DNA from 4 places in the Paenibacillus sp. FSL R7-0302 genome. Region 3 is predicted to be linked to each of the others. Evidence: riboswitches for the same ligand, from Rfam matches in the RefSeq annotation. Region 3 holds a riboswitch; each other region holds the start of a gene.
What was found. A riboswitch is a leader RNA that binds a small molecule or an ion and turns the genes downstream of it on or off. The one in region 3 is predicted to bind cyclic di-GMP.

Region 1 (8,167 bases), 890 kb from region 3:
TGCTCCTCCGCCGGCTCTGCGCAGGGCGACAACGGTCAAGCGTACACGTGATGAGAATATCCGTAATGAGCTTGATTTGCGCGGAGCGAACCTGGAGGAGGCGATAATGGAGACCGACCGCTTCATCGACGAAGCTTTTCTCGGCAATTTGGGGCAGATCTCCATTATCCACGGCAAGGGGACGGGAGTCCTGCGGACAGGAATACAGGAATACCTCCGCAAGCACAAGCATGTCAAAAGCTATCGGCTCGGGAACTACAATGAAGGCGGCGCGGGTGTGACGGTAGCTGAACTGGAGTAGCGCCCATAGTCCGGCAGGGAAGAGGGAAAAGTGTGCAGGATAATATTGATCTTTTGCTGGAACATCCGCTGGGGGCGCTGCTAGGCTACTTCACTGTCGCCATATTGGGGCTGGTCGTATTTTTGTCCTTCTTCGAAATGGTGACGAAATACAACTGCTGGGAAGAGATCCGCAAGGGGAATGTGGCCGTAGCCATGGCAACCGGAGGCAAAATCTTCGGAATCTGCAACATCTTACGCTTCAGCATTGAAGCGGGGGCATCAATCTATGAGACGATGAAATGGTCGGTTGTAGGCTTTTTGCTGCTGCTGCTGGCTTACTTCCTGTTCGAGTTTTTTACTCCGGTCTTTTCAATTGATGAAGAGATTGCTGCGGATAACCGGGCCGTAGGACTGACAGCTATGCTGCTCTCCATATCCTTGTCCTATGTTATCGGCGCGGCCATATTCTGAATAGGGGGCAGGAATGATGAAGATTCTGGTTCGGATTTTGTTTATTTCCGCCCTGGCATTTCTAGCGGCCGGCATTATATATTTAACGGTAAATTGAACCGAATGTGAGGAACGAAGGAGATTATACAGATGGAGACAACAGTTTGCCCATGGTGCCATACCGAGATAGTATGGGATGAGGAGTTTGGACCCGAAGATACCTGTCCTCATTGCAACAACGAGCTTAGCGGATACCGCACAGTGACGATAGGTGCAGAGGATCTGGAGGATGAAGAGCCGGATACACAGGAAGCTTCCAGGGAGGAAAAGATCAGCGACGATGATTTGTGGGATGACGACGACAAGGATAGCGTGGTGCCTGTATGGGGTACGCTGGGCCAGTTCGGCGATGACTATGATCTGAAGCGTTATGAGGACAAGGTCTCCGCTATTCTGGCTGCCCAGCTGGAAGCGCCGGAATGTCCGCAATGCCATGAGCTGATGCTTCACTCCGGTACGCAGCAGGTGGACGGGTTCACCCCGGCAACGCCGGGAGCGCTGGGCGGTGCAGCTGTGCTGAAGCCTCCTTTTGCGCTGAATCTGTACGTCTGTCCTTCCTGCTTCCATGTGCAGCACAGCCTGGCGCAGGAAGACCGCATCCAGCTTGTCCGCAATCTCAGCACCTCAGCCGAATAAAGATCGGATTCATGCTTTCCCTGCCGTCTGGACATGATATGGATAGATGAAGTGTCTAAGGACGAGCAGGGAGGGCTAAGCATGAGAGGTTCAGAACGGGGACAGGCGGCGCTGCTGCTGGCTGTAGGCGGGCTATACCTTCTGGCTACAGTGCTTGCAGGAACGTTCCTCAACGTATATCTGTGGAAAAGCCGGCAGAACTTCGCCATGATCGGCTGGTTCACCGTGGCCCAGCAGCTTGCCGTGGGTCTCAGCTTTTGGCTGGGCGGCAAGTGGGTGAAAGAGCGTAACACAATGAATGCCCTACGGCTGGGAATTGCCGTATCGGGCTTTTTTTATTTGCTGGTGCTGTGGCTGCGGGGCGACGCGATTCATTACATTTGGCCGCTGGGCGGGGTCCTCGGGCTATCCATCGGGCTGTACTGGCTGGCGTTCAATATTGTTTTCTTCGAGATTACGGATGCCAAGAACCGCGATTACTATAACGGGTGGATGGGCCTGCTGGGTTCCCTGACGGGAATAGCCGGACCCTGGGTGTCCGGCTGGATGATCTCCCGTTGGCATGGCGGGCAGGGATACCGCATGGTATTTATACTGTCGCTCTGTATTTACGGGGTTGCTGCTATACTCAGCTTCGGCCTGCGCAAGCGGCCGCGCGGCGAAGCCTATCTCTGGCTGGAGCCCTGGCGCGAGCTTACCCGCAGACGCAGCTCTTGGCGTCCAGTGGCGGCAGCGCTAGTGTTCCAGGGCATCCGGGAAGGCGTATTCTCCTTCCTCATCGGTCTGCTCGTCTACATTGCAGCACAGGAGGAGAGCAAGCTGGGACAGTTCGCCCTGCTGACCTCCGCCGTCTCCCTGATCAGCTATTATGCGGCCGGCAGATGGTTCAAACCCCGTGCCCGGCTCGGCGGTATGCTGGCTGGCAGCCTGCTGCTCATCGCCTTCCTTCTTCCGCTGTTGTGGAAGGTGAGCTTCACCACCCTCCTAATCATGGGAATCGGGACCTCGCTCTGCCTGCCGCTCTACATGCTGCCGATGCTGTCCACCAGCTTCGACCTGATGGGAGTGTCCGAGGAGAGCGCCGGCAAACGCGTGGAGCTGGTAGTGCTCAGGGAGCTTAGCTTGATGAGCGGCCGCCTCCTCGGCCTGCTGATCTTCATCGCCGTACTGTCGCTGGACCAGTCCCCGCAGACGATTACTCTGCTCATGCTGCTGCTGGGTGCCGCGCCGCTGGGGAGCTGGGTGGTGGTACGGGGGTTGCTGAATTGGAATGTTCACAAAAATAACAATATTATATGATTCAAATATAGGGTATTATTGCCAAGGTAAGTACAGATTGTAATTGAAGTGAATTACACATGATTTCTCTTGAATTAACCATTAGAACTAAAAAGGCAAACCTGTACGAAAGTCAGGGACGCAAAGCCACGGGCCTTATCACAGGGAGGGGGACACCCCTCTGTGAATGGCAGCCGGGCCGCTCTTTCCGGTGGTTTTTTTGCGCCCTTTTTTAAATGATTTTTTAATTGAGCGGAGGTCTTTTATGACAAATAGGAAAAGCTTGATATGTAAGGTACTGTGTTTTATTATTCTGGCTCAATTTCTCGCCCCTTTTATGGAATTCTCAGGGATGAAAATTTCCGCACAGGACAGTATGCTCAAAATCCGGTTTCAGCCCGCAGAAACTCCCGTACAGGAAGGGGAGCTTGCAGATTCTGGAGCCGTTTTTAGCGTCAAAAACCAATACTCCTACGGCTGGAACATAGATCATACTGATGCAACCGTCTCAAGAGATACATACGACGACTCCAGCATAAGCAGCCTGACACGAATCCATCCGGATGGGAAGTGGGAAATTGCGCTAGACAATGGTACTTATGAAGTCTCAGTAACCGTAGGTGACTCTGTATACAGCAGCAACAATTCACTTGCCGTAGAGAATGTCAAATTGATGGAGGGACTGTCTCTTGAAGCAGGGCAGTATAAAACGATCAAGAAGAAGGTTGCTGTTGAAGATGGAAGACTGACTTTAAGTCAAATCAATGCTACTGGAATTGAGACTGCTCTAAATAGCATAGATATTTCATTGATGAATACATACACTCCCACTTTGATCCCGCCTCAAATCCGCCTGCCTTTTGAACCCAATAAGGTTGCCGGAGACAAAGTTCTTCTGTCTGGAAGTATGACCAATATACATAACGCTCCGCCGTTTATCAGGGTAAATGGTCTGCAGGGAGAGATCTCCCGGCATATCCGCGAACAAATAGAATCCATCGGACAACAAATACAGCAGGTTAGCAAAAATGCAGTGGCAATAAGAAATGCTGATATTGAAACGATTCAAAGCTCTATCCGCTCAAACAGCAACAAGCCTGCAATAATAGCAGTTGGGCAGATGAATCTAGAATCAAGCGTTTCGTTCGGAAGTGAAGAACAGCCTGTCATCTTAATCGCAGATGGCATCAATACGAACCGGAGTCTGAATATAACAGTTTACGGATCGTTAATCCTCCGTGGAGGATTAAATGCAAATACTGAGTTGGATGTTAATGTTATCAACCCTGCACCAGATGAGAATCTTGGTAACCTATGGGTACAGGGGACTGTGCATTTGAATAATAATTCCAATGTGCATGTAGATAATGAATTGTTTGCAGGTTCTTTGGTTTATAACAATGGCTCGCTCGATCTATCCGCGAAACGGGTAGTAGTACAAGGCAATATGAATATCAATACTATGGTAACTATGAATGTAGACGAAGAAATGTCTGTAGGAGAAGTGGTATCCAATAACTCAAGGGCAGAACTTAATGTAGCCCAAGGAGACCTCTTCGTCCGGGACAACGTCAGTATAAATAATCATTTGAATATCAATACAGGCGGATTATTTGCAGTTGGCGGCAATGTCATCTCGAATCAAAGACCTGTAATTCACACGGGGAATGAGCAAGCAGGACGTACATTATTGAAGTATGTTCTGTCCGGCCTTAAGGCTGAGTATTACAGCAGTAAAGATTTTACGGGCAAGAAGGCAGTGAAGGTTGATGATACCATCTCTCTATCAGGTCAGCCTCTTCTGGGTGTGCCGGGAGTAGCGGACCAGCGCTTCTCCGTTAGATGGACTGGGCAGATTCAACCTAACTATACAGACCAATATACTTTCTCGGTTAAAACGTCAGGTGGAGTCAGACTTTGGGTGAATGATCAGCTCCTGGTCGATGCCTGGACAGCGAAGCAGCATGTGGAGCAAGGGACCATCCAGCTTGAAGCCGGTAAAAAATATGATCTGAAGATGGAATACGCGAATGACATGGGGAATCCTCAGGCCAGCTTACTGTGGGAGAGTGAGCAGCAGATTCGTGAAGTGGTACCCTCTGCATCTTTAAGACCTTTTTCTATACCAGCAGTAAATGCAAGTGCAACAGACTCAGCCATTACACTGGGCTGGCCTTCTTTGTTCAATGCGGACGGATATGAGGTGGAATTTGATAAGGAGGTTGCCGTCCTTGGCAGTGAACCTGATTTTACCAAGGAGGAGCTTAGTCCGGGAACAGAACATCTCTATCGTATTCGGGCAATCAGTGGCGACATCAAAGGGGAGTGGTCAATAACTTCTTCTTATTGGACCTTACCGGCTGCACCACTGAATATTCAAATGAATGCAACAAGCCATACCATTACTCTTGAATGGGAGCCGGTCATCGGAGCCTCCAGTTATGAAATAGAGGTTAATAACAGCACGAAGAATATAGGACCGGTGCTAACTTACCAGGAGAATGATCTGAATCCAAACATGCCCAAAGTATTCCGTATCCGGGCGGTGAACAGCAGCGGAGCAGGAGCATGGAGCGAAGTGGTTACGAAGACTACTCTGGTTGGAGTACCCTCCAAGCTGCAGGGAACAGCAGACGAGCGGTCTGTTCATCTGAACTGGGATGCTGTATCAGGGGCTGCCTCGTATGATTTGGAGATAGACGGAACCGTTAGTAATAGCATCATGGATCATTCGTATATACATGACAACCTGCAATCTAACAGCGAGCACAGTTATCGTGTACGGGCTAAGAACGATGATGGAATCAGTGAATGGAGCGATCCCATTACAGTGTACACTTCGCCTGGAGTTCCCCAGAACCTTATAGCGCAAGTCGAAGGAACCTCAGTTCATGTGACCTGGGATAAAGTGGCCGGGGCCACAGGATATGACATCGAGGTAGATGGGGACGTGCTGGATAATGAAATGAAGCTTGAATTCACTCATTCACAGCTCCCGTTGAATTCAGAGCATACCTACAGAGTGCGGGCCAAGAATGAGAACAGAGTCGGAAGCTGGACCCAAACAATTGTTTATTCTACTCATGCGGGAGTTCCTAATAATATTCAGACTACAGCGAATAGCAACGAAATCACCATAACGTGGGACATAGTTGCAGGTGCCCTGAGTTACGATATTGAACTGGATGGGACAACGATTCGCAACATTTCGGATAACCTCTACATCCACAAGAAGCTGGCACCCTTCTCCACGCACAAATATAGAGTAAGAGCTGTTAATGCGGCAGGAGCAGCCGAATGGAGCGGATACGTAACTGTAACCACGACCTTCGGCAAACCATCTAATCTGAAGGCATTAGCCAAGAATACAAGTATTGAACTTACGTGGGACAAGGTAGAGAGTGCGACTGGCTATGATCTCCTGGTAGATGGCGAGGTTCTGAATAATGAAGAATCGTTATCCTATAAGCATACTGAATTGGAACCCTATTCCTGGCATAATTATCGGGTCAGAGCGAAGCAGGGAAGCTTTCTTGGAGAATGGAGCGAACCTCTGACGATTTCAACAGTGCTCGGGATTCCGGGAAATGTAAAGACGGAGACCAAGAGCAATCAAATCCGATTATCCTGGGATTCAGTTAAGGGTGCTACCGGCTACGAAATTGAAGCGGACGGTACAATTATTGACAATGGCAGCAAGATGGCTTTCACGCATACCAGTTTGTTGCCTAACACCAAGCACAATTATCGGATACGGGCCAAGAACACTCAGGCCGTCAGCGATTGGAGTGAATGGACTACCATTGTTACTGGTGTTACAGCACCAGAGGTGCCTAAGAATCTTAGAGGTGAAGTGACGGTGAATTCCGTTCAGCTTGCCTGGGATTCCGTGAATGGCGCGTCCAGCTATGATTTGGAGATAGATGGACAAGTCGTTTCAAATTCCAACCAGTTGGAATACAAACATAGCGGACTTGAGCCCAATACAATGCACGCTTATCGCGTTCGGGCTAAGAATGCAGGAGCGACGAGCGACTGGTCAGAGATTTTGAAGAAAACAACGACTCCTGCAGTAACAATCAAGCCGGAAAAGGATACTCAGCTCAATTTTGTAATGATCATCCCTTATAAAAGTGACAAATCTGAGCGCAGAGTTACGGTCACGTATAATGCCAATGATCTTGAGGTGATGGATCTGCGGGCAGAGACTCCGGACATGGAGCTTGGGACTGGCGGTATTGCAGGCACACCAGTGAATGTAATCCAGTTTGAACCGGGGAAAATTGTCTTCAGCGTACAAATGAGCAATAAGGCTGCGATGAACACTATTATTTTCAATGCGAAGACGAATCAATTTACTAAAGTAACCTATACCATAGAGTAGATTTTATAGAGGTGAGAGTGGAAAACTATGAAAAATATATTCTTAAAATCTATTACTATTTTCATGGCATTAATGTTAATTATCCTTATTTCGGGATTGTTTCCAGGGAATGAAGTTGTCAAGGCTTCAAATACTGATATTGTTTCCTATGCGGATGTGCGTATTCCTGCTTGGTATGAGAAATCTGAAATTATTACATATGATGCGCATGGATGGTTATCCGGAGATTTTCAAGAGACAGTTATAACTGATATTCAATATAATAAATTGACAAAAAAAATGTCCCTTAGAGTAGTTCCGGCTCAATACAATTTAAAAATGTCTCTCAATACCGACACCATGTATTATAACACTTCTACATTTATTAATATGTTTGCACGGATGCAATTAAAACATCCTAACCAAGACGGTTATGGGTATTTATCGTATGAACTGGTTAAAGCCTCTTATGAAACTGTCCATAGTAGTAATTATCGTACTATTGACGCAATTATTGATGCTAGCACAGGTGTTATAAATCCAATTCAAATGGAGTTAGATGAACCTCCAACAAAACTATTATGGAGTGCGTTTTTTTCGAAAACTTTTAGTGATGGATACAACTGGCAGGGAGATAAAGAATTTTATGGAAGAAGAAATTTTGAAATTGATCTTGTTCCGAATAGTGAGCCTACCCTTGATATTTTGAATTCAAGCAATCAATTTATAAGTGGAAGCTCCAATTTCATACCCTTAGTTAGAGTTGCAGACCCTAATGGGGATCAACTTGAAATAAAATACTATTTAGATTCCGACACAGAGCCTCGAGAGGTTAAAGCAGTAACGAATACAACATCAGGCCAAACTGTTTCATTCAACGTATTAAACACTTCAAATCTGTACGAAGGCAGCCATAACATCCGCTTTACCGCCAGCGACGGAAAAGTCACCACCCAGAATTCGGTTACCATCGTTGTAGATAAATCACCACCTGTGATTGGAAATATCAATATTATTTCTTCAGATTCACAGGTTCAAGTATCGGGAACAGCGGCAGATTCCATATCAGGGCTGGATAACGTTCCATATCGTTACACA
Region 2 (8,167 bases), on a different contig from region 3:
GCCCCGCTCCCGTGCCAGCTTGCGCGCCCCCGGCGAAGCCAGGGCCGCAGTGCCAGCAGCGGCAGGCTCAGCCGCTGCGACACCAGCAGCAGCGGCCGGTTCAGCCGCTGCTGCACTTGCGGCAGCAGCAGGCGCGCTGCCGCTCTGCGGTGCGGCCGCTTCCGGCTGGCTGCCGCCAGCGGCCGATGCCCCGGCGGCGCTGCCGATGATGCCGATGGCTTCGCCAACGGCAACGTTCTCGCCCGCCTGGCGCAGGATGGAGGAGATGACGCCGTCCTCCTCCGCACTGATCTCGAGATTGACCTTGTCGGTCTCAAGCTCGGCTAGCACATCCCCCTGGCCGACAGTGTCGCCCTCTTTAACCAGCCATTTGTAGATCGTTCCTTCGGAAATCGATTCGCCCAAATCGGGTACTTTTATCTCGGACACAGGCCGTACCTCCCCAAATATTAGTGGTGTGCGTGATATCGGATGACCGCCTTGCTGTGCTCAGGAAGACGGTACAGGTGCTTGCACTGCAGCATTCAATTTCAGGGCTTCCCGGACAATGCGCCGCTGCTCGAAGCTATGAACATCCGCATAGCCGCTGGCCGGGCTGGAACGGTCCGGACGGCCGATATACTGGACGGTGACCTTCTGCGGTGCGATGGCGCGCAGCCGGGATTCGGCATACGTCCACCCGCCCATATTCTTCGGTTCTTCCTGCACCCAGACGATCTCCTCCAGAGAGCTGAAGCCGCTAAGGTGAGCGCCAAGCTCGCGTTCCGGGAACGGATAGAGCTGTTCCATGCGCAAGATGTGCAGCCAGGAGAAGTCCTGTCCGCGCGCGGCCTCCAGCTCCGTCTGCAGGTCGATGGCCACCTTGCCACTGCAGACCACGAGGCGCTTCACGGCTTCCGGCTTACTGCCGAGCAGCGGCTCGGGAAGAACCGGCTGGAAGGTGCCCGAAGCGAGGTCCGCTCCGGCCGAGGTGCTGCGCGTGTTACGGATCAGGCTCTTCGGCGCCATGATCACCAGCGGCCGGGCATCCGGCTGTCCGCAGAGCGCGGCCTGACGGCGGAGCAGATGGAAATACTGCGCAGCGCTGGTCAGGTTGGCTACCGTCCAGTTCTCCTCGGCGGAGAGCTGGAGGAACCGTTCCATCCGGCCGCTGGAGTGCTCTGGTCCTTGGCCTTCATAGCCGTGAGGCAGCAGGATCGTCAGATTGCTGCGCTGCGTCCACTTGGCACGGCCGGCGGAAATGAACTGGTCGATAATAACCTGAGCGGCATTGGCGAAGTCGCCGTATTGAGCCTCCCAGATGACGAAGGTCTCCGGTGCGAACACGTTATAACCATATTCGAAGCCGAGGACAGAGGCCTCGGACAGCGGACTGTTATAGACGCCGAACGAAGCGCTGGAATCACTCAGCTGATGCAGCGGAGAATAGAGTTCGCCGTTCTCGCTGTCATGCAGCACCAGATGGCGGTGGGCGAAGGTGCCGCGCTGTGAATCCTGTCCGCTGAGACGGATCGGCGTGCCATCCTTCAGGATGGTAGCGAAGGCAAGTGTCTCTGCCAGCGCCCAGTCTACCCGCTCTCCGTCATTCAGCGCATCCTTGCGGCGCTGCAGAATCCGTTCCAGCTTCGGATAGACCTTGAAGCCGGCCGGTACGCGCAGCAGCTCGCGGTTAATCTCCTGCAGACCGGCCAGAGGGAAGGCGGTCGGACGCTGCTTAGGACTGTCGTTATCCAGGGCGACGGCGGCTTTGGACTCCGCATTCTTCTGCTTGCCTTCCTTCATCTGATCGAAGGCCTGCTGGAGGACGCTCTCCGCCTCGGCAATCATGTTCTTCAGATCATCGGCTGTGATTACCTTCTCGCGCTCCAGGCGTTCTGCATAAGCGCGGTACACAGTAGGGTGGTTCCGCACTTTGCCGTACACAATCGGCTGGGTCGTCTCGGGATCATCCATTTCATTATGTCCGTGGCGGCGGTAGCCGATCAGATCAATCAGGAAGTCCTTCTTGAACATATGGCGGTAAGCGCTGGCCAGACGGACTGCGGCAATACAGGCTTCCGGGTCATCGGCATTGACATGCACGACCGGAATCTCATACCCTTTGGCCAGATCGCTGGCATAATGGGTGGAGCGGGAATCCTCGCTCTCTGTGGTGAAGCCGATCCGGTTATTGACGATAATATGCACGGTACCGCCATTCTGATAACCCTGCAATTTGCCGATATTAAGCGTCTCAGCGACAATACCTTCGCCGGGGAAGGCTGCATCGCCGTGCATCAGCACAGCCATAGCCTTGCTTGTGTTCAGCTTAGGCAGTCCCGGAGCGTTGCGTTCTTCCTGTGCGGCGCGTGTGAAGCCCTCGACTACAGGATTGACGAATTCAAGATGGCTCGGGTTATTGGCCAGCGTGATCCGGGTGCGTACGGTCTCGCCTTCGCGGACGGCACGGTCAGCCCCGAGATGGTACTTCACATCACCGCTCCAGCCGTAGGTCACGCCCATAGAGCCTTCCGAAGGGAACAGCTCTTTGTTCGGCGAATGATGGAACTCTGAGAAAATAATATCATAAGGCTTGCCCAGAATATGAGCCAGCACATTAAGTCTTCCGCGGTGGGCCATGCCCATCAGGATATGCTCTGCGCCGTCATGCGCGGCAGCCCGCACAATTTCATCCAGCATCGGCACAAGGGCATCATTGCCCTCCAGGCTGAAGCGCTTTTGGCCGACGAAGGTCTTGTGCAGGAAGGTCTCGAAATGCTCCACCTGAACCAGCCGCTTCAACAGTTCTTTGCGTTCTGTATTATTCAGCGGGGCAGGGGAGGTCATCGATTCCGCCTGGCTGTTGAGCCAGCGCAGCTCGCGTTCATCATGCACATGCCCGAATTCATAAGCAATGGTCTGTGTATAGGCCTGGCGCATTCTGTGGACGGCATCCATCGCGGTATGCACATCCGCAGGGGCATTATCCCAGATCAGCGAAGCGGGCAGGGCATTAAGATCCTCGCGGGTAAGCTCGTAGGTCTCCAGCTCCAGCCATTTGGCCATCGGGTTCGTGCTGCGCTCCAGCGGGTCAATGTCTGCGGCCATATGGCCATATATTCGAATATTAGCGATCAGCTTCGAGGCCTTGACAGCCTTCTTGAGCCACTCGGCATCTGCTGATACGGCAGGCCTTGGAGCCCTCTCGGCATCGGGTGCCAACGGAGGGGGGCCGGATACGGTGAAGAGATCGCGGTAATGCTGTTCAACAGAAGAGGGGTCCTTGACAAATTGCTCATATCTTTCTTGAATGTAGCCCAGGTTGGGGCCGTAGTATTTGCTCCATACTGTGTCGTTATAGGGCTCTTTGACTGCCATGAATAGGTCCTCCTAACGGATAAACTCCACGCGAGGCATCCAGTGTGCCACTTGGCGGAGCTGCAAATGTTTGCGGTTTCATTCTCACCTTATTGTGCTACTTTCCGGCGGGGTAATCAATTCATACTTTCGCGCAATCCGTTCGCAATTTGGCATGATTCATTACAGTATTCATACGGAACTATCATAAATAGAAATAAGGCGGAGCGGATAGCGTTCCCTTTAGTATAATTAAACTATTACATAAGGTTTGAACTTGGAACTGGAAATATTTATAAAAGCCGCTGGCAATTTCAGCTAAGTTTCCTCAGATTTTATCATAAAAAAATTCCAGAAAACGACACACTAATCTCACATGATCTTGTATAATGTTATTGCGGAGAACGGTTTCATCGATTCTTGCCAGATCCTTTCATGATGGAAAGGGTCCAGTAAAAGGTAAACCTGCCGAAAGACAGGGGCACAAAGTCTCGGATCTAAAGTAGAAATACTACAAAGTAGCAATACTACTATGATGGCCGGACTGCCTGGGGACGCGAAAATTCTAGGAGGAGATTTCTTGGATATGTCCAACCAGGGGAATGACGAGCTGCAGGCAGTAGATCTGGATTTAGAATGGGTGCACTTGCTGATGTCTGCCAAGCAGGCGGGGATCGCGGCGGAGGATATCCGCCGGTTTCTAAGTGAGAAGGCGCTCCAGGCGATGTAAGGGCGGTCATCATTGCTGCGATACATACAGAAAAGGCACAGCGTCCGGTACGCTGTGCCTTTTCTGTATGCCGCTTGAAAGGCTGCCTTCGCCGAAGGCGGCCTCCCTGCCGTGCGGAGTCTTCCCTGTGGCATACAATGCTCGTCTAGTTGTCCTTTTGTTCCATGCGCCATTTCTGGTAATCGAGGAATTCCTTGAATTCGCGTTTGCTTATACCGGAGGCCATGGCCTCCTGAACCAGCCGGAACCATTCCCCGTCCAGAGCCTGTTCTTCCGTCTCTGCCAATCCGCCATACAGCAGTGCATGAATGGATACCTGAAGCGCGTCAGCGATTTTTTCGATGAATTGAATGGAGGGGTTGGATTGAATGTTCCGTTCCACATTACTGAGGTATGATTTCGCCACATCAGCCTTATCGGCAAGCTCGGATAACGAATAGCCCTTCTCCAGCCGGAGTTTGTGGATGCGGCTTCCCATAGTATCTGACACGATTACAACGCCCTCCGTACTTTTTTGGTAAAAGATAAGAAGTGATATGCTTCGCGCTATACATTCTCCTTATCTTTCTCGTTGAAACGGTACCGCCCGTTCAAAGGCCGGCCAAGCCGTTTTCTCTTGTCAGTATAACAAAAATCCGCAAAACGGACAAAATCTTGAACCCGGCAACGGGAAAAAAGAAACGGCATACCCGGCCCGGATGGGGGAGGATATGCCGTCTTGATGGATTGCTGAAACGCTGCCTTCCTAATAAAGGACGGCAAAGTCATGTTCATTTGTATAGGCTGGCCCCTGAGCTACTTGGCTTCTCCCACTCCTTGAAGCGCATCGAAGGTCCAGTTCAGCGCTAAGCCGTCACCCTGGAAAATGTTCTGATCGAGCGTGTTGTCTACGAATTCGAAGGCGATCTTGAAGGTCTTGGACCCGGCGGCGGCAATCCCGCCTGGCAGTACGCCTGCTGCTACGAGATCGTAGCTGGGGGTGTTTTTCAGATCCTTCAGAGAGATCTCGGACAGCACATGACCGCTTAGTGAACCGCCGGTGTACGTATTATCGAGGAGCTTGACCTTGAAGTGGTCTCCGAGATCCTGGCCTGCGTTATCGCCCTTGGCATCGGTCACGGTGTAAGTGGTGGCAAGCTTCAGGAATTTGATATCCAGTGTGCCGTCATTGGACAAGGTGAAGGTGCGGACGGTGTAATCTCCCGGCTTCAGATTCGTCAGCGCTACCGGAGTATTGAAGGAAGAGCCGAGCTTCAGCGTACCCGCTGCGAAGGTTGCCGTGCTGGTAGCTGTGGAACTGAAGTAAGCGAAGGTGCCCCCGCCGATTAAAGACAAGCCCAGTGCTGCCGATGCTACGCCAAGACCCAATGTTTTTTTGATACCCATGATTGATTTCCTCCTCGAATGGTTTGTTTTGTTGTGGAATTATTGGAGCGTGCCTTTTTCCTGGTTGGCTTCGAAATTCAGAGTCAGTGCAAGCGTATCGCCCTGATAATAGTTCTGCGGCTGGAGGGTCTCCTTGAAGGCGAACTGGATGGTCAGGTTATCCGAGGTGCCGGCTTTGATGCCGGACTTCTCTCCGCCTAAGATCGCTCCGACAATTCCCCGGGCCACCAGATCGGGACTCTCCTGCTCCAGATCGGCCAGCGAGATGACCAGGAGCGGCGATTCCTTCTTATCCTTGTTCACGAGGAAGGTCACAATAATATCATCCTTGAAATTATGGGAACCGTTGTCTCCCTGGGCGTCTGTAATGGCCGATGAGGTGCGCAGTACCACTTTGGGAATATTGAGCGTCCCGTCATTTTTGAGTTTGAAGTCCCGTAAGACGGTATCGCCCGGCTTGAGATTGCTGAGATTCACAATGACGGAGGGATCAGATTGTAATGATAGGGTTCCGTTGTTAAAAGAAGCTGAGGAAGTAGAAGTGCTGCTGAAGTAAGCGAAGGTGCCTCCGCCGACCAGGGTTAAGCCTAATGCTGCCGATACAACGCCGAGACCTAATGTTTTTTTGACGTTCATTTGTTCATCCCTCTCTTATGAGTCTGCTTTGTGCATAGCCGGTGCTTCCGGCAAGCTGTATTGTGGCTCCGCGTTTCGTAAACGGGAGAGGACAATCGATCATTGTACGAGGTCAGTCAGAGTATCCGGCCCGCCGCCGCTGGTTGCGGAAGACGAGACGTTCTTCTTTTCCAGTGCCGCAACGGCCTTCCAGGAAGAATACAGCGCGTAGAGCAGCAGGAGTAGTCCGGGAATAATCATCAGCACTACGCTTCCGGCTTTGGAGACTGCGAAGCTCATGGCATAGCCCACATAGGGGATAGTTACGCCGGTGTACTCACCTACCACATTTGTGGAACTAACGGCTGCGGTGTCGGCAGAATCATTATTGTCGCCCTTGGTGGTGTAGCTGGCTTCCCCCAGAGCACTGTTCAGCTCGGCATCGACCACGCGGTGGGTAATCAGGATATTATCGGGATTCAGAAAAGTGATCACATCGCCCTTCTGGAACCGGGTCATGTCCCCGCCCGGCTTAATGGCCACAATGGAACCGGTCTGGATGCCGGGCTCCATGGAGCCGGATAATACCGTCTTGATCTGGTAGCCGAAGAAGGAGGGCTCGCCGCCGGAGGCTTTGGAGATGACAACGGCTGTGATCAGCACCAGGAACACTATAAGAATCAGAGTGGAAATTATCGTATTGGCTATTTTTCGGATGCGCATCTTATTCGCCGCCTTTGCTGGTGTCGGATTGTGGAGCCGGTGTAGCTGTAGGAGCAGGCTGCGCGCCGTCCATTACAGTGCCCGGAATTACGCTGCCGGGTAGTAGATCTGGAGTTGCTTCCGGTAAAAGAAGCCCCGGCGCCGGAGTGGCAGTGGGAATAACCTCTGCTGCTGCTGAAGCTGTGGGGGCTGGATTGTCCCCTACAGGCGCTGCGGGAGCAGGCTCCTCTGCCGGCTGGCTTTTGTCAGGAAGACTGGTTGCGGCCGGCTGGTTCCCGGCTGGTTCTTGTTCAAGCTCCAGCTTCAGCGCTTCGTCAGCAGCCTTCTGTTTCTCTATGGCGAGCCGTTCGGCTTCCTCCGTTCTGGCTTTCTCGGCCTTTTCAAGCGCCAGGCGTTCCTCTTCCTCTTGCTGTGCCTTCGCCTTGTCCTCAAGGGTTGTTTTGGCTTCAGCGATTTCTGTGAGCCGCTCCTGTAAGGTATGGATGGTGGAGGACAGGGTATCCTTGGATGCCGTTAATTCGGTATTCAACTGCTCATACGTGGCCAGCAGCGCGGGGGATACCTGCGAATCTGCCTGGTAGGCGCTGGTTACGAATGAGAGGATAGGCTCTTCAGCAGGGAAGCTGTAGTCATCCTGCCGGAGCAAGACGCGGTCCGGATTGCCGGTGGGCAAGGATCCGCCGATATCATGAATCGAGCCAAGATACTGCACAATTCCGCTTAATGTCTCTGCCAGCGATTCCGACAGAATCCCGCTTTGATGAAGACTCTCTTGAAGCTTGTCGAAGAACTGGGCGTCACGGATTTCCAGACAGTTAGGGTCGAGATTCACCATATATCCTCCAAGCTTGTGCAGAATGGCCGCTGCATTGCCAATTTCCTGCAGAATGTGTTGCCAGACCGTTCCGTTGAAGCTCAGCTGCTTCTCCAGCAGGTCGATCTCGCTGCCAGCTTGAGTGAGCTCAGACGAGAGTTCGTCCGCAGCCTGATCCAGCTCTGCCAGCGACAGCTCTCCGGCAGCGACTGAGGTGTTATACACTCCACTGATGCTATGGCTGCCAAGGGAAGCTTTAAGCTCTATGACGGTGTTTAGATGCCCGCTGAATTCCGACAACAACTGCTCAATCTGACCCGGGAAAACCGAGCACAGCCCGATGGAGCTGATCTGTTCCTGGGAGGTGTTGAACTCTCCGTAGGTGCTGCCGATCTGGCCTGAGGTATACATCAGGAGCACAGATACGGCCATACCCGATTGCAGAATCCGCAGGCCGAGCTTCTTCGTTTTCCGTTTGCGCCGCTTGGCAGATCTGGGGTACATAGCTAAGCCCCCTCTCGAGTTGCTAATGAATAATTCGTTATATTCGTTCTTAATAAAGA
Region 3 (8,167 bases):
ATTGACCGCTTTGGAACGGTTGAACAGACCCGGTTCGTTATCCACCTCGTAATACTGGAAGTACGGGCTGTACTTCTGGAAATATTCCGTCAGCTTCTTCTCGGCATCCTCGGGCAGCGATCCGTCCGCCTTCAGCTTGATATCGCCTGTGTACAGATAGAGCGCTACGGCCTGCATATTGTAATCCTTCAGGACCTTGTAATACTCCTCCATATTCTCACACGAGCGGCCCACATCGCTGGCACAGCTGGTCCGCATGATATTGCCGCTATAGGCTACGCCCAGCCACTTCATAATATAGGGCAGATGCGTAACCGCCCCCTCGTCAAAATAAAACTGCTTGTTATTCACCACCGTCCCCGTCAGCGTATAGCTGCCGTGAATCGGCTCCTTAATCGGAGACTTCAGCGCCTCCAGACTCAGATTATCCCATGTCCACCAGTTGTACTTATCCTCAGCCTCTGAGGAATAGATTCCCCTGGCCGTCCGCAGCGTCAGCTCGTTGGTGCCGCTGATGAGCTGTTCTCTGGGAATGTACAGCTCATAGGTTTTGCGGAAGTCGTATTTGCTGCCTGTTCCGGCAATCCCGGCGATCTGAATGATGCCTGAGAGCTGACGGTTGGAGAACACGCTCATCTGGGGAACGGATTTGTAAGCATCGATAATGCTCACGCGAAATAAGACCCCGTGCTCCGGGATCTTATCCAGCTCATACTGAATCCGCAGCTCCGGGTTGGTCTCCCCGTGCAGGCCGGAGGGCAGTGACTTCAGCTCTGCCGACCTGGCAGTGGTTGAGGCTATGCTGAGCGACTTCTTCACCCCGCTTGACCCTGCCGCCTTGAACTCACCGGCAGAGCCGTCATGCTTGCCAAGCTTCCATAGAACAGTTCCTTCCGGCATCTCAGGACCGGCATCCTTGGCCGCCGACAATGAAGACAGATCCACATCTGCTTCACCGTCCCTGGTCCCGTAATCTCCGAAGACAGAGACGGACAACAGAATCAAGATGATCAGTGCTGCAAATTTTAGTAGCCTGTGGAGATATTTACTGGGTTTCTTTTGAACTCTAGTCCTCATTCCCTTGTCCTCGCTTTCTTCCGGAATTCTGTGCTGCACCGGGCTAACGTCACGCTTCTTCCTCTGCGCGGCTTCCTTAAGGCAGCGTGAGCGCACTCTGGGGAATAATCATCTGCTTCTGGCTCTGGCTTCTCCACATCAGACTGACGCTGGCATCCCCGCGGTTCTCGTAATACTCTACCTTGATAGCATAGGGGGTACCCGCAGAGAGCGTGATGCTGCCCTCCTTGCTCGCACTGCTCTGGTTCTTCCAGCTGTCGATCAGGAGCTTGCCGCCGATCCATACGCGGATGCCGTCATCCGAAGAAGCGGTGAACGTATACTTTTCACTGTAGAGAGGCTTAAGGGTCCCGGTCCAGCATACCGAGAATGAATCCTTGGGAAGGCCGGATGCCGGTGAATTCCCATGCCAGTTGAACTGAATGGTACTGTCGTTACGGGTAAGCAGCGGTGTGCCGGACAGGTCCATATTGCCATAATACTGGCCTCTCAGGCCGTTCCTTGAGCTTACAGCCGCCGCATGGGTTTTGGCACCCGCTGCGAGCTTGTAATCCTCCCGCGAGACCGTATATTTATGGTTCATGAAGCTTTGAATTTTCACGGTCGGGTTATTCTCCACCAGCATCTTGCCCCATGTCATCGTATATACCCATTTGCTTTGTTTTTGAGACATGATGACAGGGTCTGGCAGCTCTCCGCTCTCCCCGATGCCTATCGGTTTGCCGTCCGCAAGCTTCAGGAGGCTGTCATAATAAGACTGCTTGAAATCATTGTCATAAATGTCGGCGGCCAGAATATCCACCTTGGCGGTGCCGGGAAAATAGGCGGCATACGGCTCAGACGACTTGTTGGGGGCATTCGGATTCCACACCCACAGCAGATTGTTCAGCTTATGCGTATTCACCATGCGGTCATAGACCAGGTCCCAGAGCTTCACAAAGTCATCCTTCTGCCCCCACCAGAACCAGCCGCCGTTCATCTCATGATAGGGCCGCCATAACACCGGAACTCCGGCATCCCGCAGCTCACCCAGATACTTGGCCACTTCATCCAGCTCGGCAATCAGAGCCTTATACTGCGGCGTTCCGGGAGTTACGTACTGCTTGAATTGATTCTGGCTAAGCGGCTTCTGCACATTGGTCCATACCGGCGCAGTTCCCGGCAGATTCTGATGGAAGGTCATGGCGACAATGCCGCCGCCCTTATGCCACCGGATGGCGCTGTCCACGACAGCCTGACGCTGCTTGGCAATGGTGGCCTTGGACTGGTTACCTATGGCTCCCAGCTCATAGCCATGCAGAACGGCATAGCGGCCGGTTGTGGTGCGGAGCTTATTATTGAATTCATCGGGGCTCTCCAGATAATCATGCTGGCCGGATATCATGCCCTTGCCGCTGAGATCGTGGAGATAGCTTAGCAGTGCGGAAGCCTCCTTGGAGGCCGAAGGATTAATGGGCTTAATGGGAGCGGCGGCAGGGGCGGCCAGTGTGGTAACCTTGGCATCTGCCGGAAGACTGCGCCCTTCCCCCCATGGAAGCAATGAAAGGATAAGGATAAGAGGAAAAACAGTTGTAAATAGCCTGTACTTACGGTTAGTGTTCAATGTAATCTCCTTTCTCCAGCCACACCGCTTCGGCAGACCCCGGAGCGGTTACGCTTCCCGGATGGTCGTCTATAGCTTAGTAGCCCTGCTGGTAAGCAGGGCCATTAAGAGTGGCTTGCAGGATTTATAATTGTAACGTCTTAACCAGTAACAGCGCCAATGTTGAACACAGCTGCGGACCTTATGAGCTTACGAAGCGGAAGGGAGAAACAGCGCGCTTGCCGGAATGGTTCCTTTGGCCTGGCTTGGACTCTGCCACATCAGCCGCGCTTTTGCATCCCCTTGATTCTCATAATACTCTACCTGAATATCATACAGCTCGCCTGCGGTCAGGCTGATGCTGCCCATGCGTTCGGTGCCGCTCTGCTTCACCCAGCTGTCAATCACAAGCTCACCGTTCACCCGTACGCGGATACCGTCATCGGAATGGGTATAGATCTGATAAGTCTCCGTGTAGAGCGGCTTCATCTTCCCGCTCCAGCGGACAGAGAAGAACTCTATGCCGAGGGCGGCATCCGGCGAGCCTTGGCGCCAGTTGAAATCAAGCACAGCATCGGTACGCACTACAGCGGGTTCGCCCGATAGCGTCATGTTATTGAAGTATTCCGCGTACAGTCCATTGGCAGCAGGAACTTCTACCGGCAGATCCACCGGTGTTGCTGTAGGAGAAGGAACGGGAGCCGCTGTCGGCGTAGGCACCGGTGTTGGCGTTGGTGTCGGTGCTGGCGTCAGTGTTGGTGTTGGTGCTGGTGTTGGCATTGGTGTCGTTACTGGTGCCGGCGTTGCTGTCTGTGCTGGCGCTACTGTCGCTGCTGGTACCGTTGTCGGTACTGCTGTTGCAGCCGGAGCAGGTATGGATGTGTTGCCTGCTCTGGAGAAAAGCGCACTTGCAGGTACGGTTCCCTTCACCTGGCTGGGGCTCTGCCACATCAGATGGACATTCGCATCGCCTGCATTCTCATAATACTCTACCTTAATATCGTACAGTTGCCCGGCAGTCAAGGCTATGCTTCCTGTGCGGGCAGTTCCGCTCTGCTTGACCCAGCTGTCAATGACTGCTGTGCCGTTCACCCATAAGCGGATACCGTCATCCGATGTAGTATAGAACTGATAGGTCTCGCTGTAAGCCGGCTTAATCTGGCCGGTCCACCGGATCGAGAAGTAGTCTGTGCCAAGTGCGGCATTAGGAGTACCCTGACGCCAATTGAAGCTGATGACCTCATCGTTACGCACCATAACCGGTGTCCCCGAGAGTGTCATGTTCTTGAAGTATTCTCCAAGCAACCCGTTCTGGGCAGGCTTGCTCTCCGTATCACCGGAGGTTGGGACCGGCTTCGGAATCGGCGCAACGGTTGGCGTTGCTGTCGGTGTTGGCGTCGGTGTTGGCGTCGGTGTTGGCGTCGGTGTTGCCGTTGGCGTCGGTGTTACTATAGGCGTTGGTGTTGCTGTAGGCGCTGGTGTTGCTGTAGGCGTCGGTGTTGCGGTTGGCTTAGGGGCCGCCACTGGAGCAGTCCAGGCCTTATATTGGTCACGGGTCAGTGTGTAGCTGTCATTCATGAAATTCTTGATCGTAGCCGTGCTGTTATTCTCATAGAGCATCTTGCCCCAGTTCATCATGAACACGTAATTCTGCTGGGTCAGCTTCAGCTTCGAGATATTCGGCATTTCACCGTTCTCGCCGATGCCGATCGGTTTGCCGCCAGCCAGGCTGGTCAGATCATCATGATATTTATTCGAGTAGTCGTTATTATATATATCCGCTGCCAGCACATCCACTCTGTCCGCACCCGGATAAGTCCGTGCATAGGGATCAGAGTTGGCATTCGGCGCATTCGGGTTCCATACCCAAATCAGATTATTTAATTGATGAACGTTTACGAAACGGTCATACATAATATTCCATAGAGCTGAGAAATTATCTTTCTTCCCCCACCAGAACCAGCCGCCGTTCATTTCATGGTAAGGTCTCCACAGGATGGGAACCTTGGCATCCCGCAGGCTTTTCAGAGAGACAGCTACTTTATCCAGATCGGTGATCAGCGCATTATACTCTGTAGTACCGGGGGTTACGTATTTGTTGAATTGTGCCTGGCTGATTGACTTTTGCACATTGGACCATTCGTACTTGGTGCCCGGCAGGTTCTGGTGGAAGGTCATGGCTACAATGCCGCCCGCTCTGGACCAGTTCGTTGCACTCCAGACGATATTTTTGCGTTGTGCAGCGACTCCGCTCTCACTCTGTCCACCGATTGCTCCAAGCTCATAACCATGCAGTGCGGCGTATTGTCCGCTTGTTCCCTTCAGCTTGTTGCTCAGCTCATCCGGACTCTCGAAATAGTCATGCTGCCCTGTAATAATTCCATTTCCCGAGATATCATACAGATTGTTCAGCAGCTTGACCGCCTCGGCTGAGGCATTAGGGTTCACGGGCGCTCCTGTAGAGGAAGCAGCCTTGACAGTGGACGGGGCGATTCCCAGTCCCACGGGTACAGCAGACAATACCACGGCCAGCGACAGCACAGCGCAGAGCAAACGAGACTTACGGTAAGTTTTCACAATATTCTCTTCCTTTCGGTAGCCAGGCTGCCACTCTTGCGAAGGCCCTATAGCTTTGCGTCCCTATCTTTCGATTAGGTTTGCCATTGTCGTTTTGGAAGGATCAATCCCTCTTACCGTAAGTATCGTCGATATGCAAATTTAATGTAGAGTAAAAACAAAATTTGTCTAAAAAATAGTTCTCAATACCTGATTTAAAATTGTAACAATTGGTTAAATAGATAAGTTAGACCTAAGAAATGAACTGATGTAGAGCGATATCCTCCCAGTCCAGAGTAATACGGATATTGTCTTCCTCTACCAGCTCAGACCCCGTCTGCACCTCAATGAACTCCACATCGGTAAGAGCAAGAATGGCATGCTTGGTCCCTTCCGGTATCCGCACCACATCTCCCGCCTTCACCGTATGCATCTTCTCATTGATGACAATGCTGGCTTCCCCGCTGACGAAGGTCCAGATTTCACTGCGTTTGTGATGCAGCTGATAGCTGATATTTTTGCCCTCATTGATGAAAATCCGCTTGGTCAGCACCTCGTTGCCTTCATCATATTTCACATAATCGATCACCTTGTAGTGTCCCCAGCGGCGTTCCTCGTACATCGGTCTTTGTTCAAAAGTCTTCAGCACTTCCTTGATCCGCGGACTCTCGGCCTTGTGTGTCACCAGAATGCCGTCCGGGCTGGCGGCGATAATCAGATCCTTCGCCCCGATGACCGTAATTGGAATATCCAGCTCGTTAATGAGGCAGGTGCCCTCGGAGTCAGAGGTGATGAAGCCCTTGCCTACATGGTTGCTGGTCATTTCCTCGGTCAGGGTGTTCCAGGTACCCAGGTCCTTCCAGAATCCGGCGTACGGCTGCACTACGATGTTCTCTTCTTTCTCTACCACTTCGTAATCGAAGCTGATGGAGGACAGCAGCTTATACTGCTTCTGCAGCTCCTCGTAATTCAGCGGCAGCCCTTTGCGCTGCAGGATATCCAGCAGGTAGCCCAGACGGAAGGCGAATACTCCGCAGTTCCAGAGCGCTCCCCGGCTGATCAGCTCCTCGGCCTGCACACGGTCAGGCTTCTCCTGGAAGTGGCTCACTTGCAGGTAACCATTCGCTCCCGCATCTGCGCCCGTTGGAATGATGTAGCCGTATTTCTCCGAAGCATGCTCGGGAACTACGCCCATCAGCGCCAGGTTCGCCCCGCTCACCAGCATGGTGTTCTCCAGTTGCAGCACCGTTTCGAAAAAGGAGGATTCCACGTATGGGTCCACCGGCAGAATCGCCACGGTCTCGCTTGGGGACACCCCCGCGATGGAATACAGGTAGGCCGCCGTCAGCGCAATAGCCGGGAAGGTATCCCGCCGCTCCGGCTCCACGATGATCGGCACCCCGCTGCCGAGCTGGCTCTGGATCATCTCCACCTGGCTGCGTCCGGTCGCCAGATAAGAGGACCCGGCCATGCCGTTCTCCTCCAGCTGTCTCCATACCCGTTGTACCATTGATTCCGGTTCACCTGCCGGACTTGCCAGTACCTTCAGAAATTGCTTGGAGCGTGAATCATTGGACAACGGCCAGAGCCGCTTGCCGGAGCCGCCTGATAGAAGTACTAGTTTCATAGTGAACCCTCCATATCGTATTGTTATTGGGTATTTCTTGTTGCGTCTGTGTGGTTAAAAACCGCCTGTTATGAGGGCCGCTGCAAGGAATTTTGGGCTTACGGCCGCTGTTGTATTTGGATTTCTTGATTAAAACCGCTTCTCGCGGTAGAAATCCAAATACAAAGGCGGACGCTAACGCTCCTACAGCTCCAAAATTCCCCTCCGCTCCATTTCATAACAGGCTTGTGATTTTATTATATCCGCTTCGCCCGCAGGCGAAGCTCCCGGCTAAAGATCCGATATTGCCGGCTTGTTGTAGCGGCAAGGGGGCCGGGCTGCCGCGCTATACTTGCGGCAGCAGCAGTTGAAATCCTGGTTGCCGGCAGCCTGCCTTCACGACAGTGAATCCCTGGTTGCCGCCTACTGTTGCGGCGGAGAAAGATTCAAAAGCTCAAAGACTCTTAAGTGCCGCTTGTTCCAAGGCGTCGCCGCTGAGTTAGCGGCTGGAGAGAACAAGAGTATAGGGCAACAGAATCCAAGACAATGGAATTCAAGATCGGGATTCAAGACCGGAATTCAGGACTCTTGTGCCAAGGGCTTGCGCACAAGTTCGCGGCGGCAAAGCTAGTTAGTTAAGTACTAAGCACTAGTGCTGCTCAGTTGCTCCATTTGGCTCGTATCCGGGAAATCAGGGGCACTTATGCTCTTCATTTACTCATTTAGCCAACTTTCCCGGGATTCAGGTGCACTTGTGCTCTTCATTTACTTATTTAGCCAACTTTCCCGGGATTCAGGTGCACTTGTGCTCTTCATTTACTCATTTAGCCAACTTTCCCGGGATTCAGGTGTACTTGTGCTCTTCATTTACTCATTTAGCCATCTTTACCGGGATTCAGGTGCACTTGTGCTCTTCATTTACTCATTTAGCCCACTTTCAGCGCATTCAATGGGATTTATCCCTCTCATTTCGCCGTTCAGCCCACTTTCGACGCATTCAAGGGGATTTATCCCTCTCATTTCGCCGTCCAGCCCGCTTTCGGCGCATTTAATGGGATTTATCCCTCTCATTCGCCGGCCAGCCCACTTTCAGCGCATTTAATGGGATTTATCCCTCTCATTCCGCCGTTCAGCCCACTTTCGACGCATTCAAGGGGATTTATCCCTCTCATTCCGCCGTCCAGCCCGCTTTCAGCGCATTCAATGGGATTTATCCCTCTCATTTCGCCGTTCAGCCCGCTTTCAGCGCATTTAATGGGATTTATCCCTCTCATTCGCCGTGCGGCCCACTGCCGGCGCACTCCGCCAGAGAGATTAGACCGCGCCAGCCACGCTGGCGGAGAATC
Region 4 (8,167 bases), 460 kb from region 3:
CGCCACGTCCTTCGTCGGCTCCTGGCGCCTAGGCATCCTCCGTGTGCTCTTAGTAGCTTAACCAATGTGTTTTCCGTTAGGAAAACCGCTTAGCATCGCCATTAATTCAAAACTTGTTTGCACAAGTTCAGCTTAAAGGAATGTTCTAAAACGCAAATTCGTTTCGGTATCCAGTTTTCAAGGATCAAGGTAAAGATGAGAGCTTAAACTCTCAAAACTGACCAACGAGTGAGTAACAGGCCTAAACCTGAGTTGTGGAAGTAATACTTCCGATTTGAATGTCTTCGTTGCAGAAGACGATTCTCCATAGAAAGGAGGTGATCCAGCCGCACCTTCCGATACGGCTACCTTGTTACGACTTCACCCCAATCATCTACCCCACCTTCGGCGGCTGGCTCCCTTGCGGGTTACCCCACCGACTTCGGGTGTTGTAAACTCTCGTGGTGTGACGGGCGGTGTGTACAAGACCCGGGAACGTATTCACCGCGGCATGCTGATCCGCGATTACTAGCAATTCCGACTTCATGCAGGCGAGTTGCAGCCTGCAATCCGAACTGAGACCGGCTTTGCTGGGATTGGCTCCACCTCGCGGCTTCGCTTCCCGTTGTACCGGCCATTGTAGTACGTGTGTAGCCCAGGTCATAAGGGGCATGATGATTTGACGTCATCCCCACCTTCCTCCGGTTTGTCACCGGCAGTCACTCTAGAGTGCCCAGCTTCACCTGCTGGCAACTAAAGTCAAGGGTTGCGCTCGTTGCGGGACTTAACCCAACATCTCACGACACGAGCTGACGACAACCATGCACCACCTGTCTCAACTTTCCCCGAAGGGCACCTGATGCATCTCTGCTTCGTTAGTTGGATGTCAAGACCTGGTAAGGTTCTTCGCGTTGCTTCGAATTAAACCACATACTCCACTGCTTGTGCGGGTCCCCGTCAATTCCTTTGAGTTTCAGTCTTGCGACCGTACTCCCCAGGCGGAGTGCTTACTGTGTTAACTTCGGCACCAAGGGTATCGAAACCCCTAACACCTAGCACTCATCGTTTACGGCGTGGACTACCAGGGTATCTAATCCTGTTTGCTCCCCACGCTTTCGCGCCTCAGCGTCAGTTACAGCCCAGAAAGTCGCCTTCGCCACTGGTGTTCCTCCACATATCTACGCATTTCACCGCTACACGTGGAATTCCACTTTCCTCTTCTGTACTCAAGTCACCCAGTTTCCAGTGCGACCTCAGGTTGAGCCCAAGGTTTAAACACCAGACTTAAATAACCGCCTGCGCGCGCTTTACGCCCAATAATTCCGGACAACGCTTGCCCCCTACGTATTACCGCGGCTGCTGGCACGTAGTTAGCCGGGGCTTTCTTCTCAGGTACCGTCACTCCGGTAGCAGTTACTCTACCGGACGTTCTTCCCTGGCAACAGAGCTTTACGATCCGAAAACCTTCATCACTCACGCGGCGTTGCTCCGTCAGGCTTGCGCCCATTGCGGAAGATTCCCTACTGCTGCCTCCCGTAGGAGTCTGGGCCGTGTCTCAGTCCCAGTGTGGCCGTTCACCCTCTCAGGTCGGCTACGCATCGTCGCCTTGGTGGGCCGTTACCCCACCAACTAGCTAATGCGCCGCAGGCCCATCCCCAAGCAGCAGATTGCTCCGCCTTTCATTCTCTCCTCAGGAGAAGAAAGAAATTATCCGGTATTAGCTACCGTTTCCGGTAGTTATCCCAGGCTTGAGGGCAGGTTGCCTACGTGTTACTCACCCGTCCGCCGCTAAGTCTGAAAGGAAGCAAGCTTCCTCTCAAACTCCGCTCGACTTGCATGTATTAGGCACGCCGCCAGCGTTCGTCCTGAGCCAGGATCAAACTCTCCAAATTGGTATTTAGAAAGAGCGATTGCTCATTTTGAAACATCTGACGAGAATTTACATTCTCTAATTTTGGATCTCACCGAAGTGATTTCCCACTCACTCGTTGTTCAGTTTTCAAAGATCAAGCTCGTTGTCAGCGGCGATGTTATCGTCACCAGCAACTCTTATAATATATCACGTTCATCTGAGCAATGCAAGCTTTATTTTTGAAATCACTTATTTAAGTAATCTCTCATTTCCCTTGCCGCTCCAACAACGCTTATTTATAATAACCTATCCTTCTATTAAAAAGCAACCTTTATATAAATAAAAATAACCCGCTTAATCATTAAGCGGGTTAGTCTCAGATAATGCTATAGTTCACAGCTATTCTTAGTAGAATTTCGCTGCAGTATATTTGCTTGCTGATTTGACCAGTTCTGTTGTTGCTGTTTTCTTGCCCAGACCTGCATCCACTGTAGTATCAATCGTCACCCATTTGCCGTTCAGGAACACTTCGTTCCAGGCATGGTATGAAGTTACATAGCTTGTATTCCCCATAACCAACTTGGTTGGAATTCCTTCACTGCGGAGCATAGTAGCGAACAAGGAAGCGTAATCGTAGCAGATCCCTTTGTTGGTAGCCAGTGTGTTGTCGTTGTTCGGAATATAATCCGTGCTTACACTGTTGGCCAGAGAGTAGTCATATTTCACGTTAGCTACGATGTAATTGTAGATAGCCTTAACTTTGTCTGCATCTGTGGTCAGACCCTTTGTAAGCTGTGCTGCCTTTTGGACGGATTTATCGGAAGAACTCCACTTCACATTCTGTACAGAGCTCAAATATACGGCATTCACATTGCTCATGGAGAGAGATACAGTCTCGGAAGATAGTACTTTATATTTGTTGCCGGTAGTATTCTCAAGAACGGAGACCTTGTAAGAGCCATTACCTTGTTGCAGCGGGAACGTCTCGGTCGGTTTGGAAGTGTATAAGTTGTAAGTATAGCTGTTATTGTCCTTGGTAATCATGAGCTTCATCTTCTTGTCCTTAGGAACATCGTAAGAAACCCCGATAATCCCTTGATCAAGTTGTCCAACATTTAACCAGCTTGAATCTGCATTTGCTGCTTGAGCAGTGCCTGTCTGCACGGAAGTGACGATCACAAAAAGTGTAATCAGCATTAAATAAAACTTCTTCATGGATAAAACCCCTTTCGGTAGCTGGCTGCCATTCTTACGGGAAGGCCCTTTAGCTTTGCGTCCCTACCTTTCGATAGGTTTGCCGTTATCGTATAAGCTTTATCTGTCCAATCTACTACCACATAATGACAGATTCAGAATGAAAACAAACAAAAAAAGCCTCTTCATTCGGTAACTGGCTGCCATCCATGACGGGAAGGCCCTGTAGCTTTGCGTCCCTACCTTTCGATAGGTTTGCCGTTTATCGTGTATTAGCTTTCATAGTTATATCTTACCATATCTATATCTATTAGCAAGACCCAATTGCTAGATTTCACCACAAATATACTAAAATTTTATGTTTTTTCGACCTTTATCGCCTTGTCCTGATAGAATCAGGTCAGCTTCGCGTGAATGATAAGTCTGTGGGTAGGGTTGACTAGCGGATCACAGGTAATAAGGGTCAAAATCTTATCATCATCCTTTCCCTTCAGTACCGAAATATCGGTAGGCTCTACAATAGATACATCATATACAACATATTTGTATTCCTGTCCGCTTGTAATAACAGTAATGGTATCCCCTTTACCAACCTCATCCAATCTGTTGAACAGCCGCCCTGCCGTTCTTGACCGATGCGCAGCAATCGCTGCATTGCCTACCGCGCCAATCGGAGCTGTCTCCTTCATATGCGCCGCTGCATGCTTCATATTGGTCTTGGTGGCGCCCTCCAGTACAGGCAGCTTCAGATCGATTTTATCGATTTCAATAATAGCGGTGATCTTGCCTCCCACTTCAATCTCGGGCGCTGTAGTGGGCACCGGCTCTTCCGCACCAGACTCTTCCGCCAGCAGCTGGGTGACTTCCGCATAAGGCTTGCTCAGATCCTGGCTGGCAGGAGCCGTAGCCGAAGGAACGATTTCACTATAGGCCTGTTCAGCCTCTTCCAGCAGCTTCTGCTGCTGACGGTCCTCGTACCATTCGCTTCCTTTGGGGTAGAGCATAATCAGGACCCCGGCAAGTATAATCAAATAGGATAACTTCCGCATGACAATCGCCTCCGCAATATAGAATAAGTGCTGCCTCCGCAGAATACGGGGAAGATATACGCTCTATCTCTTTAGAATACCCACTTCCGGCTTCCAAAGAAATTAATGATTACTGTAATAAAGGTAACCAGCACCTTGGCCATCAGCACCTGGACTCCCAGCCGGTCAGTCAGCAGATGAATCAGCAGCACCGAAATGCCCAGCACCAGCAGATTCAGCACAATAAATCTCACCAGCTGCATCCGGTCAAAGCCGCTATTGCCTCCTCTGTCCCGGCCCTTGAAGGTCACCTTCTTATTCCAGACAAAGCTGTTGGCCGTCCCGGCGCTGTAGGAAATAATCTGTGCAGGGGTGTTGAGCATCCCCAGGGAATGCAGCAGGGTAAATACCGCAAAATCAATGAACGTGTTAAGCAGGCCCACCGCATTGAATTTCAGAAACTGGATCATGCCTGCGCTCCAGGCCTTATTTTGCATAGTCGCTTTCCTTCCGCGTGTCTTCGGTCTCGGCATCCGGATAGCCCCGTGTCTCGCTTACGATATAGAGCGGTCTGTCCTTCGATTCATCATAGATCCGTCCGATGTATTCCCCGATGACGCCCAGCAGCATCAGCACAATGCCGTTAAACAGCAGGTTCACCCCGACAATGGATGCCCAGCCCGGCACAGTCCAAGAGGTGAAGACTTTCTGGAATAAGACCAGAAACAGGTAGATGAAGCTGGAGAAGGACAGGAAGAATCCGATATACGAGGCGATTTTGAGCGGCTTGTGCGAGAAGGAGGTGATTCCGTCGAGCGCAAAGCGGATCATTTTCTTCAGCGGATATTTCGTCTCCCCGGCGAAGCGTTCCTCCCGCACATATTCCACCATGGTCTGCCGGAAGCCGACCCAGCTTACCAGCCCCCGCACATAACGGTTCTTCTCCTTCAGGCCGCGCAGCACATCGCAGACCTTACGGTCGATCAGCCGGAAGTCCCCGGTGTCCGTGGGAATCTCCACACTGGTCATGCTGCTGAGCAGACGGTAAAAGATTTTGGCTGTCACCTTCTTGAAGAAGGTCTCTCCGTGGCGCTTCAGCCGCTTGGCATAGACTACCTCATAGCCTTCCTTCCACTTGGCGATCATCTGCAGGATGACCTCCGGCGGGTCCTGGAGATCTGCGTCAATGACCACAACAGCCTGGCCTTCAGCATAATCCATACCCGCCGTAATCGCCACCTGATGGCCGAAGTTACGGGAGAAGTCAATCAGCTTGACATGCTCATCCGTATTGCTGATGCCGCGCATAATCTCAGCCGTACGGTCCCGGCTGCCGTCATTGACGAATACTAACTCATAGGAATCGCCGCAACCATCCATTACTTTTTTGAGCCGCTCGTACGTTACCTGAATGACTTCCTCCTCATTATACATGGGCACAATTACACTATATCTGGCCTTCACAAGGGTTCCTCCTAAATTTATTGTAAGCCACAGCTTCCTTGATGCGCTTCATCAACATCAGCTTTGAGCAGCTATGCGGCTCTTACAGCTCCCCTCCTAGAATACCCAGGAAGGGAACCAGCGAAGTACATGAATGATATAACTGCTGTTCACCTGCATGCCGGACAATACCGGATAGAACATTACAAACAGGATGGCGGCGGCCGCAACATAGGCGTACCGCAGATATTTGGCACCCCGGAAACTTCCGTCAAGCAGCTTCAGAATGTACACAATGGATAGAATCATAAACGGCACCATCGCAAAGTAATGGTACAGGAACGTCTCACGCGGCACAAGCATCCACGGAACATATTGTGAGAAGAAGCCGATCCAGATCATATACAGGCTCTTGTCCCGGCGCTTCAGGGTGAACCATACAGCAGCGAGCATCGTGAAGATTCCTGTCCACCAGATCAGCGGATTGCCCATCGTTACTATGCTGCTCGCCTTGCCTGCCGGCAAGCCTTCACCGCCGCTGAAGAACCACACCGGACGCTTCATGAACGGCCACTCCCACCAGGAGGAGGCGAACGGATGTGTAGCTACAAGCTGGCTGTGATAGTTGTACATATTCTTCTGGGCATCAATCAGCCCCTTAACGGTGAAGCCCTCTGCCGACGCAGATAGTGAAGGAATGAAGGACAGGCTGTATATGATTCCCGGAATGATGACGAAGAATCCGATGCAGCTGGCCAGCGTGATGATCGTGTTCTTCCAGAAGGACTGATCTGCAGTCCGGCAGGCGGCTTTGAGCTCCTGACCGCTCAGCTTGCCATCAGCCAGCAGGCGTCCGGCAGCCTTATACTCCCGGTAGCGGTCCAGCAGCGACAGCACCAGCATAATAGCAAGTCCCGCGCCGCCGTAAATCACGATCCACTTCGAAGCAACCCCGATGCCGAAGAACAGGCCGGACCAGAACAGCGGAGCCAGTGTGGTCCGCAGCGGCATCCGGTAGAAATTCATCGTGAAATACCGCTGCATGAAATAGAACATCAGCATAATGAAGAATACACCGTACACATCGATGGTCGATATCCGTGTCTGGGTGAAATGCATGAAGTCCAGAGCGAATAGTCCCGCTGCCAGTGCAGCATAGGTGGTCTTACGGAACAACCGCATCGCCATGATATAGATCAGCGGCAGCATCGCAATCCCGAACAAGGTCCCTATGATCCGCCACCCGAACGGATTGACGCCGAACAGCTCCATCCCTACCCCGATCAGCAGCTTGCCAAGCGGCGGATGCGTATTCTCATAAGGAACAATATTATGATAATGCTCATAAGCCGTACGGGCATGATAGATCTCATCAAAATACGTACTGTTCATGAAATTAGAGTTCTTGGGTATGACGGACTGCTCGTCGAACAGATTGGCCGGCGTTCCTCTTTTAGCTGCTGCTCCCGAATCGGGTGTCACGCTTGCTATCGTCAGAGGAACCTCCGGTGCCCCCTGCTCATAGAAGGCCATCTCATTGAGGGTGAAGCCTGGAGACGTAACCGAGAGCTTGACATATCTTGCGGATACGTTAAGCGGCTGGCTTTTCCAGATGAAGACATTGCCCACATCCTCGCTCACCTCAAGCGGGCTGCTCCAATTATCAGGGGTCTGGCTGAATTCCAGCTGAAACTTCCCTGTTCCGACACCGCCGAACACATTGACCCGCTCCAGTTGATGGGCCTCCCCCAGATCCACATAGAAGCTCTCGCCGCTGGCTGCCGGCTCCCACAGAGTCTCAGGTGCCTTGTTATCTCCCAGATGATAGAGGGCAAGTGTCCCGTATAGTACGGTGATACTGAGCATCCAGATCCAGTCTCTGCGCTTCAGCTTCAGCGGAGAACGCCGCTCAGCAGCGGCAAGCGGCTTGATGCCTTCTGCAAGCAGCAGATCTGCTGCGTACGCCTCCTTGGGGGTAACTGGCTCAGGCAAAAGCTTCACAGTTCGGCGGATATATACATCGTATCCAATATAGAGAAGATATATCGCAAGAATGATAGTGGTAATAGCTGTAACCAGAACAATGCCGTCAGCCGGCGGATTTCCGCCGGTATTCAGGTACGCCAGTGTATAACCAACATTGATGTACTGGGTCAGGGAGAACCCGAGGAACAGGGTCAGGAACCGCCGGTCCCGGCTCTCCATGAAGGCGAATAAGGACAGAATCAGTACCGGATACAAGTAACGCTCATGCATTTTGGTACCGAATACGAAGACAATCGTGATCAGCACCATAGCGATGAAGTAGGACTTGGAGAGATCCTTGCGGTCCTTGGTATTGAAGGAATAATAAGCAGCAAGTGCTACTGCCACCAGGATGAAAATAAAGCCCCATATACGATACGGTATGCCGAGCCAGGTCACATCCAGCGCCGACCACATCGGGTCAGTCAAGGCATACAGATTGAATGCATTCACTGTGGAATACGGATAGGAGGACAGTGTGCTTTTGTAGAGGTTAATCAAGCCTGCAAAACCGCCGTTGTTCCAGAAGAACGGGGCTGCAAGGACAAGGAAAATCCCCAGCCCGTACAGGGCGCCCAGCGCAAGCTGCTTCCAGGCCCGGTGATGATAGAAGGCAAGCAGCAGCACAGGTGTGAAAATCAGCGCC

Region 1: linked by a shared signal. The riboswitch ahead of MKY96_RS19895 (fibronectin type III domain-containing protein) and the one ahead of MKY96_RS23765 (PA14 domain-containing protein) in region 3 are both predicted to bind cyclic di-GMP.
Region 2: linked by a shared signal. The riboswitch ahead of MKY96_RS26885 (anti-repressor SinI family protein) and the one ahead of MKY96_RS23765 (PA14 domain-containing protein) in region 3 are both predicted to bind cyclic di-GMP.
Region 4: linked by a shared signal. The riboswitch ahead of MKY96_RS25640 (transglutaminase-like domain-containing protein) and the one ahead of MKY96_RS23765 (PA14 domain-containing protein) in region 3 are both predicted to bind cyclic di-GMP.

Annotation. Positions count from the first base shown of each region.
Region 1 is NZ_JBBOWB010000001.1:4,598,695-4,606,861, reverse strand. Features, by position in the region: gene MKY96_RS19915 (endonuclease MutS2) at 1-301, shown strand, start outside; gene MKY96_RS19910 (DUF350 domain-containing protein) at 334-753, shown strand; gene MKY96_RS19905 (hypothetical protein) at 883-1,428, shown strand; gene MKY96_RS19900 (MFS transporter) at 1,510-2,727, shown strand; cyclic di-GMP riboswitch class I at 2,812-2,913, shown strand; gene MKY96_RS19895 (fibronectin type III domain-containing protein) at 2,894-7,090, shown strand; gene MKY96_RS19890 (fibronectin type III domain-containing protein) at 7,118-8,167, shown strand, end outside.
Region 2 is NZ_JBBOWB010000002.1:267,300-275,466, reverse strand. Features, by position in the region: gene odhB (2-oxoglutarate dehydrogenase complex dihydrolipoyllysine-residue succinyltransferase) at 1-429, opposite strand, end outside; gene MKY96_RS26890 (2-oxoglutarate dehydrogenase E1 component) at 490-3,357, opposite strand; cyclic di-GMP riboswitch class I at 3,785-3,888, shown strand; gene MKY96_RS26885 (anti-repressor SinI family protein) at 3,923-4,066, shown strand; gene MKY96_RS26880 (helix-turn-helix domain-containing protein) at 4,212-4,544, opposite strand; gene MKY96_RS26875 (TasA family protein) at 4,862-5,452, opposite strand; gene MKY96_RS26870 (TasA family protein) at 5,492-6,088, opposite strand; gene sipW (signal peptidase I SipW) at 6,188-6,790, opposite strand; gene MKY96_RS26860 (hypothetical protein) at 6,792-8,108, opposite strand.
Region 3 is NZ_JBBOWB010000001.1:5,493,266-5,501,432, forward strand. Features, by position in the region: gene MKY96_RS23755 (discoidin domain-containing protein) at 1-1,077, opposite strand, end outside; gene MKY96_RS23760 (glycosyl hydrolase) at 1,154-2,680, opposite strand; gene MKY96_RS23765 (PA14 domain-containing protein) at 2,870-5,236, opposite strand; cyclic di-GMP riboswitch class I at 5,251-5,331, opposite strand; gene MKY96_RS23770 (sugar phosphate nucleotidyltransferase) at 5,469-6,842, opposite strand; gene MKY96_RS23775 (UDP-glucose dehydrogenase family protein) at 8,136-8,167, opposite strand, start outside.
Region 4 is NZ_JBBOWB010000001.1:5,951,840-5,960,006, forward strand. Features, by position in the region: rRNA gene MKY96_RS25630 (23S ribosomal RNA) at 1-63, opposite strand, end outside; rRNA gene MKY96_RS25635 (16S ribosomal RNA) at 311-1,871, opposite strand; gene MKY96_RS25640 (transglutaminase-like domain-containing protein) at 2,237-3,046, opposite strand; cyclic di-GMP riboswitch class I at 3,060-3,140, opposite strand; cyclic di-GMP riboswitch class I at 3,214-3,295, opposite strand; gene MKY96_RS25645 (class D sortase) at 3,421-4,074, opposite strand; gene MKY96_RS25650 (GtrA family protein) at 4,146-4,550, opposite strand; gene MKY96_RS25655 (glycosyltransferase family 2 protein) at 4,540-5,517, opposite strand; gene MKY96_RS25660 (glycosyltransferase family 39 protein) at 5,614-8,167, opposite strand, start outside.